DNA from 3 places in the Telluria sp. BA11 genome. Region 1 is predicted to be linked to each of the others. Evidence: predicted binding sites of a transcription regulator. Region 1 holds the regulator's gene; each other region holds the start of a gene.
The links. Region 1 encodes sigma-54, which starts transcription at its own class of promoters, with help from an activator protein. Its sites were predicted from a motif close to TGGCANGNAANCTGCTTT; they were not measured.

Region 2: the regulator sigma-54 is predicted to act here: its motif matches at 1,134-1,151, upstream of pepA (flocculation-associated PEP-CTERM protein PepA).
Region 3: the regulator sigma-54 is predicted to act here: its motif matches at 1,249-1,266, upstream of AC1MGT_RS14110 (circularly permuted type 2 ATP-grasp protein).

The regions. Positions count from the first base shown of each region.
Region 1 is NZ_CM155275.1:3,025,022-3,028,297, reverse strand. Features, by position in the region: gene AC1MGT_RS13320 (enoyl-CoA hydratase/isomerase family protein) at 1-359, opposite strand, end outside; gene hpf (ribosome hibernation-promoting factor, HPF/YfiA family) at 458-814, opposite strand; gene AC1MGT_RS13310 (RNA polymerase factor sigma-54) at 889-2,373, opposite strand; gene lptB (LPS export ABC transporter ATP-binding protein) at 2,388-3,143, opposite strand; gene lptA (lipopolysaccharide transport periplasmic protein LptA) at 3,140-3,276, opposite strand, start outside.
Region 2 is NZ_CM155275.1:2,719,907-2,723,182, forward strand. Features, by position in the region: gene AC1MGT_RS11925 (GNAT family N-acetyltransferase) at 1-214, shown strand, start outside; gene AC1MGT_RS11930 (class I SAM-dependent methyltransferase) at 349-1,014, shown strand; gene pepA (flocculation-associated PEP-CTERM protein PepA) at 1,198-2,010, shown strand; gene AC1MGT_RS11940 (ThiF family adenylyltransferase) at 2,132-3,010, opposite strand; gene AC1MGT_RS11945 (GNAT family N-acetyltransferase) at 3,089-3,276, opposite strand, start outside.
Region 3 is NZ_CM155275.1:3,211,203-3,214,478, reverse strand. Features, by position in the region: gene AC1MGT_RS14110 (circularly permuted type 2 ATP-grasp protein) at 1-1,226, opposite strand, end outside; gene AC1MGT_RS14105 (transglutaminase family protein) at 1,417-3,276, shown strand, end outside.

The DNA.
Region 1 (3,276 bases):
CCCATGCCGCCGCCCATGACCACGCCGTCCATCAGCGCAATATACGGTTTCGGGTAAAAATGGATCAGGTGGTTCAGCGCGTATTCTTCGGTGAAGAAATCCTCGAGCAGTGCGCTGCCGCCTTGTGGCGAGGCATTGCCGACCTCGTGGAAGAAGCGGATATCGCCGCCCGCGCACAGTGCTTTCTCGCTGCTGCTGGCGATCACCACGGCATCGACGGCAGCGTCACACTGCCAGTCAAGAAGGATCGCGGTCAGCGCGCGCACCATGTCCAGCGACAGCGAATTGAGCGCCTTCGGCCGGTCGAGGGTGATGATGCCGGTGCGGTTGGCAATGCGGGTCAGGACGTGTTCGGACATGGCGTGATCCATCGAAAGGAAACACGTATTTTACCGGCAACGGGATGCAAAAAGGGCGTCCCGAAAAGACGCCCCTGGCGGTGGTGACCTGCGCTCGATCAGGCGGCAGCGACGTCTGCTTCGTCGACGTCCAGGCGTTTGATCGCTGTGCGGTTATGGTCTTTGAGCATCTGCTTGTGCTTCAGGATTTGTCGATCCAGTTTATCCATCAACATGTCGATCGCGGCATACAGGTCTTGCGCGACGCTCGCCACGTGCAGGGTCTTGCCCGACACCTGGACATTGATTTCAGCTTTTTGCCTTTTTTCTTTTTCAGTGAGGTTATCGACGGCCAGGAAGACGTGGGTATCTATGACTTGATCGAAATGGCGAATAATGCGTTCCAGCTTATTCTGAACGTATTCACGGATGGCAGGGGTTACTTCGAGATGGTGACCACTGATGGTGAGGTTCATACACACTCCTTTGAAGATGTCACGTCGCTTGCACCACACAGGAGCTGAAGGCACAGACTGTATGAGCGGCGTTGTTACAAGGCTTTGCGGAGACTGACGGGGGGGATCTTGAGCGCTTCACGGTATTTTGCGACCGTCCTGCGAGCAATGACCATGCCTTGTTCCCCGAGCATTTCCGCGATCTTGCTGTCGGATAATGGATTCTTAGGGTCTTCTGCTCCTGTCAATTGTGCGATGAGCGCACGGATTGCCGTTGAGGATGCTTCGCCGCCCGCTTCGGTGGCAACGTGGCTACCGAAGAAATACTTCAACTCGAACATGCCGTGCGGGGTCAGCATGTATTTCTGGGTTGTGACACGAGAGATCGTGCTCTCGTGCAGACCTAGTGTATCAGCTATCTCACGCAAAACAAGGGGCCGCATGGCAACCGCGCCATGGCTGAAAAAGTTGCGCTGGCGCTCGACAATCGCCTCGGCCACACGCAGGATCGTGTCGAAACGCTGGCGCATATTCTTGATGAGCCACTTCGCCTCTTGCATCTGCGCGCCCATCTGGCTCTCGCTGCGGCCCTGCTTGAGCATGGTCGCGTACAGGCTGTTGACGCGCAGGCGCGGCATCACGTCCTGGTTCAGCGTGACTGCCCAGCCGTTCTTGGCGCGCCGCACGATCACGTCCGGCACCACGTAATCTGACACGTTCGACGCAAACGCGGCGCCCGGATGCGGATTGCACTGGCGGACCACGGCCTGCACTTCGCGCAGGTCTTCGTCGTCGCAATCGAGCGCTTTTTTCAGCTTGCTGTATTCGCGCTGCGCGAACCAGGTCAGGTAGCCTTCGACGATCTTCAGGGCCATGCGGCGCGTGACCATCGGCACGCCCGGCATGCGCCGGATCTGCAGCGCCAGGCATTCGGCCGCACTGCGCGCGCCAACGCCCACCGGGTCCATGCTCTGCACCATCGCCAGCGCGCAGCGCAGTTCGTCGAGGTCGACCTCGAGTTCTTCGGGCAGGCGTGCGTGGATGTCGTCGAGCGGTTCTTCCAGGTAGCCGTTGTCGTCGAGCGCGTCGATCACCAGTTCGGCCAGCGCGCGGTCGCGCGTTGACAGCAGCGTTTCGCGCACCTGTTCCATCAGGTGTTCGCGCAGCGTGATGGCGCATGCCTCCAGCTGCGGGCGGCCGTCTTCGTCGTCGCTGCTGGCGCTGCCGGACGACGCGCCACTGCCTTCGCTCCAGTCGTTGTCGGGCCGCTCGCCATCGACCGCGCCGCCTTCAGCGCCCTCGCCCTCGGCCGGCGCGCTGCCTTCACCCTCGGCCTGCTGGCCTGGCGCCGGCGGCGCCTCGCCCGGTGCCGGCGCATTGTTGATGGCCCCATCGGCCAGCAAGCGCACCGAATGATCGAGCGGGTCATCGAGCCTTTCGAGCAGCGGGTTATCGCCCAATATCTGCTCGATCTCCTGATGCAGTTCGAGCGTCGACAGCTGCAGCAACCGGATGGATTGCTGCAGCTGTGGCGTGAGCGCCAGGTGCTGCGAAGTGCGGAGCTGAAGGGACTGTTTCATCAATTGAGTATGGCTTACATGCGGAAATGTTCACCGAGGTACACGCGCCGTACCGATTCGTCGGCGATGATATCGTCGGGGCGGCCGGATGCAAGCACCGCGCCCTGATTGATGATGTAGGCGCGGTCGCAGATGCCGAGCGTCTCGCGGACATTGTGGTCGGTGATCAGGACGCCGATCTTGCGCTCCTTGAGGAAGCGCACGATGCGCTGGATCTCGATCACGGCGATCGGATCGACGCCGGCAAACGGTTCATCGAGCAGCACGAAGCGCGGGTTGGTGGCCAGTGCGCGCGCGATCTCCACGCGGCGCCGCTCACCGCCCGACAACGACAGCGCCGGGTTCTCGCGCAGCTTCTCGATCTGCAGGTCGGCCAGCAAGGTATCGAGGCGGTCGCTGATCTCGGTTTTGGTGAGCGATTTGCCGTTGACCTTCTGCAGTTCGAGCACGGCGCGGATGTTTTCTTCCACCGTCAGCTTGCGAAACACCGACGCTTCCTGCGGCAGGTACGACAGGCCGAGCACTGCGCGGCGGTGGATCGGCAGGCTGGTGATGTCGGTGCCGTTGATGCTGATCGAGCCGGCGTCCGACGGCACCAGGCCGACGATCATGTAGAACGAGGTGGTCTTGCCGGCGCCGTTCGGGCCCAGCAAACCCACCACTTCGCCGCATTCGACATCGAGCGACACATCGCGCACGACCAGGCGCTTGCCATAGCTTTTCTGCAGGCCCTTGACGACCAGCGTGCTGCGATCGTTCAGTTCCGTCATTGCGTGCCTCCGGCCGGCGCACGCTTGGGCGCCAGGATCAGCGTGCCGCGCCCGCCGCCAACCTTGCTCTCGCCGCTGACGTCATTGCGCACGGCGACGACTTCCTTGCGGTTGTCGTACGAGATGAACGGAC
Region 2 (3,276 bases), 310 kb from region 1:
GTTGGGTTTCCAGACAGTGTGCGAAGCGCGGCCCAACCCGCGTGTTCAGGCGCCGGCAGTGCTGCTCAGCGCCGCCACTGCCTACGGGACCGAGCAGGTGGCCAAGTGGGGCGGCATGCAGGACAAGGCAGTGGGCGAGCGCTCGCTGTTTCCATGGTTCTTTTCGCAGCGCGAAGAAGCCGGTATCATCAACCGCCTGCGCCAGCTCGGTTAATCAGTCACCCTTCTGCGGTCCCTTCCCAAGGGCCGCGGCAGCCCGCCATACTTTCTCTGTTGCATTTGTTCCTTGCCTGCTTGGCAGGAACGTCCTATATTCAGCGCTCTTGTATTTGACAATGAGGGTGCGCCATGACGACAGGTAAGACCAGGGACGAAATCGCCGAAGCCTATTCCTCCGAGCCGTGGTGGTACGACCTGCGCGGTTTCTTCATTCTGACCTTCGCTTATAACAGCACCATCGGCACCCAGATGCGCTTCTTCGGACCGAACTTCGGTCCGGAACACCTGGAAGTGGCATGCGGCACCGGAACGCTGCTCGAGATGGTGCTGAACTGGCGCCGTCGCCGCAAGCTGCCGCAAGTCAAGGTGACTGGTATCGACTACGCCCCGTCGATGCTGGCCGGTGCCAAGCGCCGTTTTGCCAATAATCCCCAGGTTGTTGTCCAGCACGCCGATGCGGCACAGCTGCCGTTTGCCGACAACAGCTTCGACACGGCCAATATCGCCAACTCGATCCACTGCTTCCCGACGATCGATGGTGCCTTGCGCGACATCCTGCGTGTGCTCAAACCAGGTGGCACGATGGCAGCGAATGTGTTGTTGTACCCAACCGGTTTCGCACCGCTGCGCTGGGCAGCGCAAAAAATCAACGACTGGGGCATTCGCAAGGGGATTCTGTACAGCCCATTCCATACCGAAGAACTTCGCGCCAAGATGTTGGCGGCAGGTTATGAAATTCACTCCGAATTTACTTCGGGAAATACTTGGAATGTCGTGGTACGCAAGCCGGTGTAGGAGCAATCTGACAGCATCGTCTTCAGGGAGGAAATATGCTGTCGGTATTTTTTACAGTGATGTTTGATCTCGAACAGTCTGAATCGCTAACTGTTTGATTTAAAACAAATTTCTTGAGCTGGCACGGTGATTGCTTATATAGCCTCGTGAGCAGTACCCCAGACAACCCAGGAGATTTACGAAATGAACGCCTTCAAGAAAACCATCGTCGCCGCATCGATCGCAGCTGCTTCCCTGTTCAGCGCAACCGCCAGCGCTGGCGTGTTCGAGGTCAACCCAACCGGCCCGTCGGCTAACTTCACCGCTGACCGTATCGGCGGCACCTACATCGAAGTGGCTTCGTTCAACACGACCGCTGGCACCTTCGACGTCTCGCTGTATTTCCGTGCTACCTCGTTCGTCAGCGACGGTCTCGCCATTGAGTCGGGCGACACCGGTCTGGGTCAGAACTACGGCATGTACGCAGTGTACAAAGCGTCGGGCACGATCACGCAGGAAGGCACCAACACCAAGTTCTCGTTCCTGCCTGGTACCGGCGGTCTGTCGCTGTATCTGGATGCGAACCGCAACACCACCCTGGGTGTGACTCCAACCTCAGGCACCGGCGATTTCACGTTCGGGAACAATAGTGATGACGTTATCCTGGCTACCGGCGAAGCAATCACCGGCGAAGGCAACCTGGATCCTTCCCTGAGCACCTGCGGCACGGGCGTCGGCTCGGGCATCAACTGCGGCAGCTTCGGTTCGACCACCGGTTTCGACCTGACTGCTGCCGGCATGAACTTCTTCGTCGCTCCTAATCCATTCTACAACCTGTCGTTCCAGTCGGGTCAGCTGATCAACTTCCCAGTGAGCGGCACCCAGATCATCCGTGGTTCGTTGGACGTCGTGTTCGAAAACGCAGCTGAAGTGCCAGAGCCAGCATCGGTTGGCCTGCTGGGCCTGGGCATGCTGGGTCTGTACGCAGCACGTCGCCGCAACAAGAAAGCTGCCTAAGAACCACGGGTCTGCTGCGCAGGCCCTGTTCTCAAGCAAGAAAAAAACCACTGCCGGCAACGGACAGTGGTTTTTTTTCGTTGTCCGATTCGTCGGCGCCATGCGCCGACGCGCCGTTCGTTCAGCGGCTGGCGGCTGCCATGCGTGCAAACTGGCGCCGGCCAATCGCAATCGCGAGACGCTGGATCGGATGACGGTTGCCGCCCGGCCTCCACGTGCGCTTGAGCTTGTTGCGGTAAGCGTCGAACTGCATGCCCCACGGTGCTGCCAGTACATCGCCGCGGCCCAGCAGGATCTTGAGCGACTCGGTGGCGATGATGCCGGCGCACAGCTGGCAAGCCATGAAGGTCGACGGGCCACGCCGCTCGGCAAAGTTCACCGAGCCCGGCACCATCAGGTAGTTGCGGTGCAGGCCGGCCGGCGCCAGGCCGACCACGAAGCGGATGGCTTTTTCCTGCTCCGGCAAATCGCCCCAGCCAAAATACTCTTCGAACGTCATCTTGCCCGGCATGAAGTTGAGCAGGGCGGCGCCCATGCCCAGCGGCGCAGCAGTGGTGGCCGGGATGCCGAGCCGTGCGCAGGCGGCAAACGTCTGCTGACGCGCATCGAAGGCGAAGAAGTCGAGCGCGTCGACGTACAGGTCGACCCCGATCAGGAATTCGTCGAGATTGTCGGCATGGACGCCCTCGGGAAAGATCCTGATGTCGATGTCGGGATTGATGTCACGCGCCATGCGCGCCAGCACGTCGGCCTTGGGTTGGCCGACAGTCGACATCATCGCGCCGACCTGGCGATTAAAGTTGGGAATGTCAAACGTGTCGAAGTCGGCGATATGAAAATGCGTCACACCCAGGCGGGCCAGCGTCAGCAGGTGCACACCGCCAACGCCGCCGCCCCCCGCGATGGCGATGCGCTTGCCACGCAACTGCTGCTGTTCAGCAGGCGTGACCCAGCCAATATTGCGTGAAAACGCCTGCTCGTACTGGAACGGATTGTTCATCGGGGACATTGCGAAAAAGTAGGGACAAGCTGGTCAGCGCCGCAGAAAGAGCAGGGCGCGTACCGGCGGCGCAAGTGCTTACGCCGGATGCGACTCATCCATGCGCAGCAGGCGGTTGATGATACCGCGTTCCTCACGGGGTGAGAAGAAGTATGGGTAGAACGAGCGCTCTTCGGTTTCACCATCGGCAGCAAAGGTGCCGCCAAAAATGCTGATCTGCTCGGTTACGTATTTCAGGTTGACGCGCAGCAAGTAGGCAGGCGCAT
Region 3 (3,276 bases), 190 kb from region 1:
GCCGACAGCGCCAGCGTCGGCTGGGCGATGTAACCGTCCGGATTGGCCAGCACGCGGCGGCGGAAGTCTTCGATCTCGGCCGTCGTCGAGGCGGGCCCGACGAGCATCCCGTAGCCGCCGGCCCCGTGCACTTCCTTGACCACCAGCTGGGGCAAATTCGCCAGCGTGTACTGGAGGTGTTCTGGTTTCCTGCACTGGTAGGTCGGCACGTTGTTCAGGATCGGCTTTTCGCCGAGATAGAACTCGATCATGTCCGGCACGAACGGGTAGATCGACTTGTCGTCGGCCACGCCGGTGCCGATGGCATTGGCCAGGCCAACGCGGCCGGCGCGCACCGCATCGAGCAGGCCCGGCACGCCCAGCGTCGATTCGGGGCGGAACGCGCGCGGATCGAGATAATCGTCGTCAATGCGGCGATAGATGACGTCGACCTGCTTCGGGCCGCGCGTCGTGCGCATGTAGACGGTGTCGTTGCTGACATACAGGTCTTGCCCCTGTACCAGCGCCACGCCCATTTGCTGGGCCAGGAACGCGTGCTCGAAATAAGCCGAGTTGTGCATGCCGGGCGTGAGCACGACCACGGTGGGATCGTCGCCGCCATGCGGCGCCACGGTGCGCAGATTGTCCAGCAGCAGATCGGGATAATGGTCGACCGGCGCCACGCGGTTGCGCGCAAACAGCGCCGGGAACAACCGCATCATCATCTTGCGGTTTTCCAGCATGTACGACACGCCCGACGGCACGCGCAGATTGTCTTCCAGGACGTAGAACTCGCCCTCGCCGGCGCGCACGATGTCGACGCCGGCAATGTGGGCATAGATATCCAGGGGCACATTAACGCCCTGCATGGCCGGTCGGTACTGCGCGTTATTCAGGATCTGTTCGGCCGGAATGACGCCCGCCTTCAGGATGTTCTGGTCGTGGTACACATCGTGCAGGAAGCGGTTCAGCGCGGTCACGCGCTGCACCAGGCCGGCCTGCAGTTTGGCCCACTCGGCGGCGTTGATTACGCGCGGAATGATGTCGAATGGGATCAGCCGTTCCTTGCCAGCGTTGTCGCCGTACACAGCAAACGTGATCCCCACGCGTTGGAAGTTCAGCTCGGCTTCCGCCCGCTTCTGCTCGATCAGATGCGGGGGTTGCTGGCCGAGCCAATCCGCGAATGCCTGATAATGAGGCCGCACAGTTGCCTCATTGGAATACATTTCATCGTAAAAGTTCGACATCATTGCCTCCTGTGCCAGAATACTAACAAGAAACGTGCCAGCCACCCCGTACGACTCACAAGTCAAACGAACGCGGGTATGAATCATGCTTAAATGCTTCTATCTTGCGCCTGCTTAGTTGCGCGCAAACTAATACGACCAAATTCAGAGCGCCGGCATCGATCGCGCCCCAATCGAAAGGCACCACCGCATGGCTATCCGCGTTGCGCTTCATCACAAGACCAGCTACCGTTACGACCGCCTGGTCAATCTGTCACCGCATGAAGTGCGCCTGCGTCCGGCGCCACATGCGCGTACACCGATCCTGTCGTATTCACTGACCGTCCTGCCGAAAGAGCATTTCATCAATTGGCAGCAAGACCCGTACGGCAACTACATTGGCCGTTTCGTGTTCCCCGAACAAACCGACGTGCTCGAGTTCACAGTCGACCTCGTTGCGGACATGACGGTGATTAACCCGTTCGACTTCTTCGTCGAAAAATATGCCGAGACGTTCCCGTTCGCCTACCCGGACCTGCTGCAGTCCGAACTGAGCCCGTACACCAGGTCGCAAGAGCCTGGCCCGCTGCTGACCGAGTGGGTCGCCAGCGCGCGGCGCGAACTGCTGGCCCAGCCGATGGGCACGAACGACTTCCTGGTGGCCATCAACCAGCGCCTGCAGCGCGACATCGCGTACCTGCTGCGGATGGAGCCGGGCGTGCAGGAGCCGGAAGACACATTGCAGAAGCGCTCCGGTTCGTGCCGCGATACCGGCTGGCTGCTGGTGCAGATCCTGCGCGAGATGGGCCTGGCGGCGCGTTTCGTGTCCGGCTACCTGATCCAGCTCACCGCCGACCAGGAAGCGCTCGACGGCCCGAGCGGCACCACCGTCGACTTTACCGACCTGCACGCCTGGACCGAGGTGTATGTGCCGGGCGCCGGCTGGATTGGTCTCGACCCCACCTCGGGCATGCTGGCCAGCGAAGGCCATATCCCGCTGGCCTGCACGGCGATGCCGTCGTCGGCCGCGCCGGTCACGGGCTTTACCGACAAGGCCGAGGTCACGTTCGTCCACGAAATGACGATCACGCGCATCCACGAAGACCCGCGCGTGACCAAGCCGTACACGGAACACGACTGGGACAAGATCAACCGCCTGGGCCAGCAGGTCGATTCTGATCTGGTGAACCAGGACGTGCGTCTGACGCAGGGCGGCGAGCCCACCTTTGTCTCGATCGACGACATGGACGGCGCCGAATGGAACACGCTGGCGCATGGCGACAAGAAGCGCGAGCTGGCGGGCAACCTGATGCACCGCCTGAAGAACCACTTTGCACCGGGCGGCATGATCCATTACGGCCAGGGCAAGTGGTATCCGGGCGAGCCGCTGCCGCGCTGGGCGCTGAACATCTTCTGGCGCGTCGACGGCCAGCCGATGTGGTTCGATCCGTCGCTGTTCTCGGACGAGCACATCGATGATGGCTATGGCAGCGAAGATGCCGGCCGCTTTGCCGCGGAGCTGGTCAAATCGCTCGGCCTGCCGGCCGGCAGCGCCATCCCGGCCTACGAAGACGTGCTGCTGCAAGCCCAGCGCGAGCAGGCGCTGCCGCGCAATCTCGATCCGCTGGACGCCGACCTGAAAGCACCGGAAGAGCGCCGCCGCCTGGCGCGCCTGCTCGAACGGGGCCTGGGCCAGGTGGCCGGCTACGTGCTGCCGCTCAAAGCCCGCGAACACGATCCGTCCGTCATGCTGGGCACCAGCTGGCGCACGTCGCCGTGGCCGCTCAAGCGCGAAAACCTGTACCTGATCGAAGGCGATTCGCCGATCGGCCTGCGCCTGCCGCTGTCCACGCTGCCGTGGGTGCTGCCCGAAGAGCGCGATCCCGATTTCGATGTGGACCCGTTCGCGCCGCGCGGCCCGCTCCCGGTTGGCAAGAAGGACCGGCGCCCGGTCCTGAGCGTGGCGCCCGGCAAATCGACAAACAAGGCAACGCCTGCCGCAGCTGACCCGGAAGCGCGCGAAGTCATCCACACGGCGCTGTGCCTCGAAGTGCGCGCGGGCCGCCTGTAC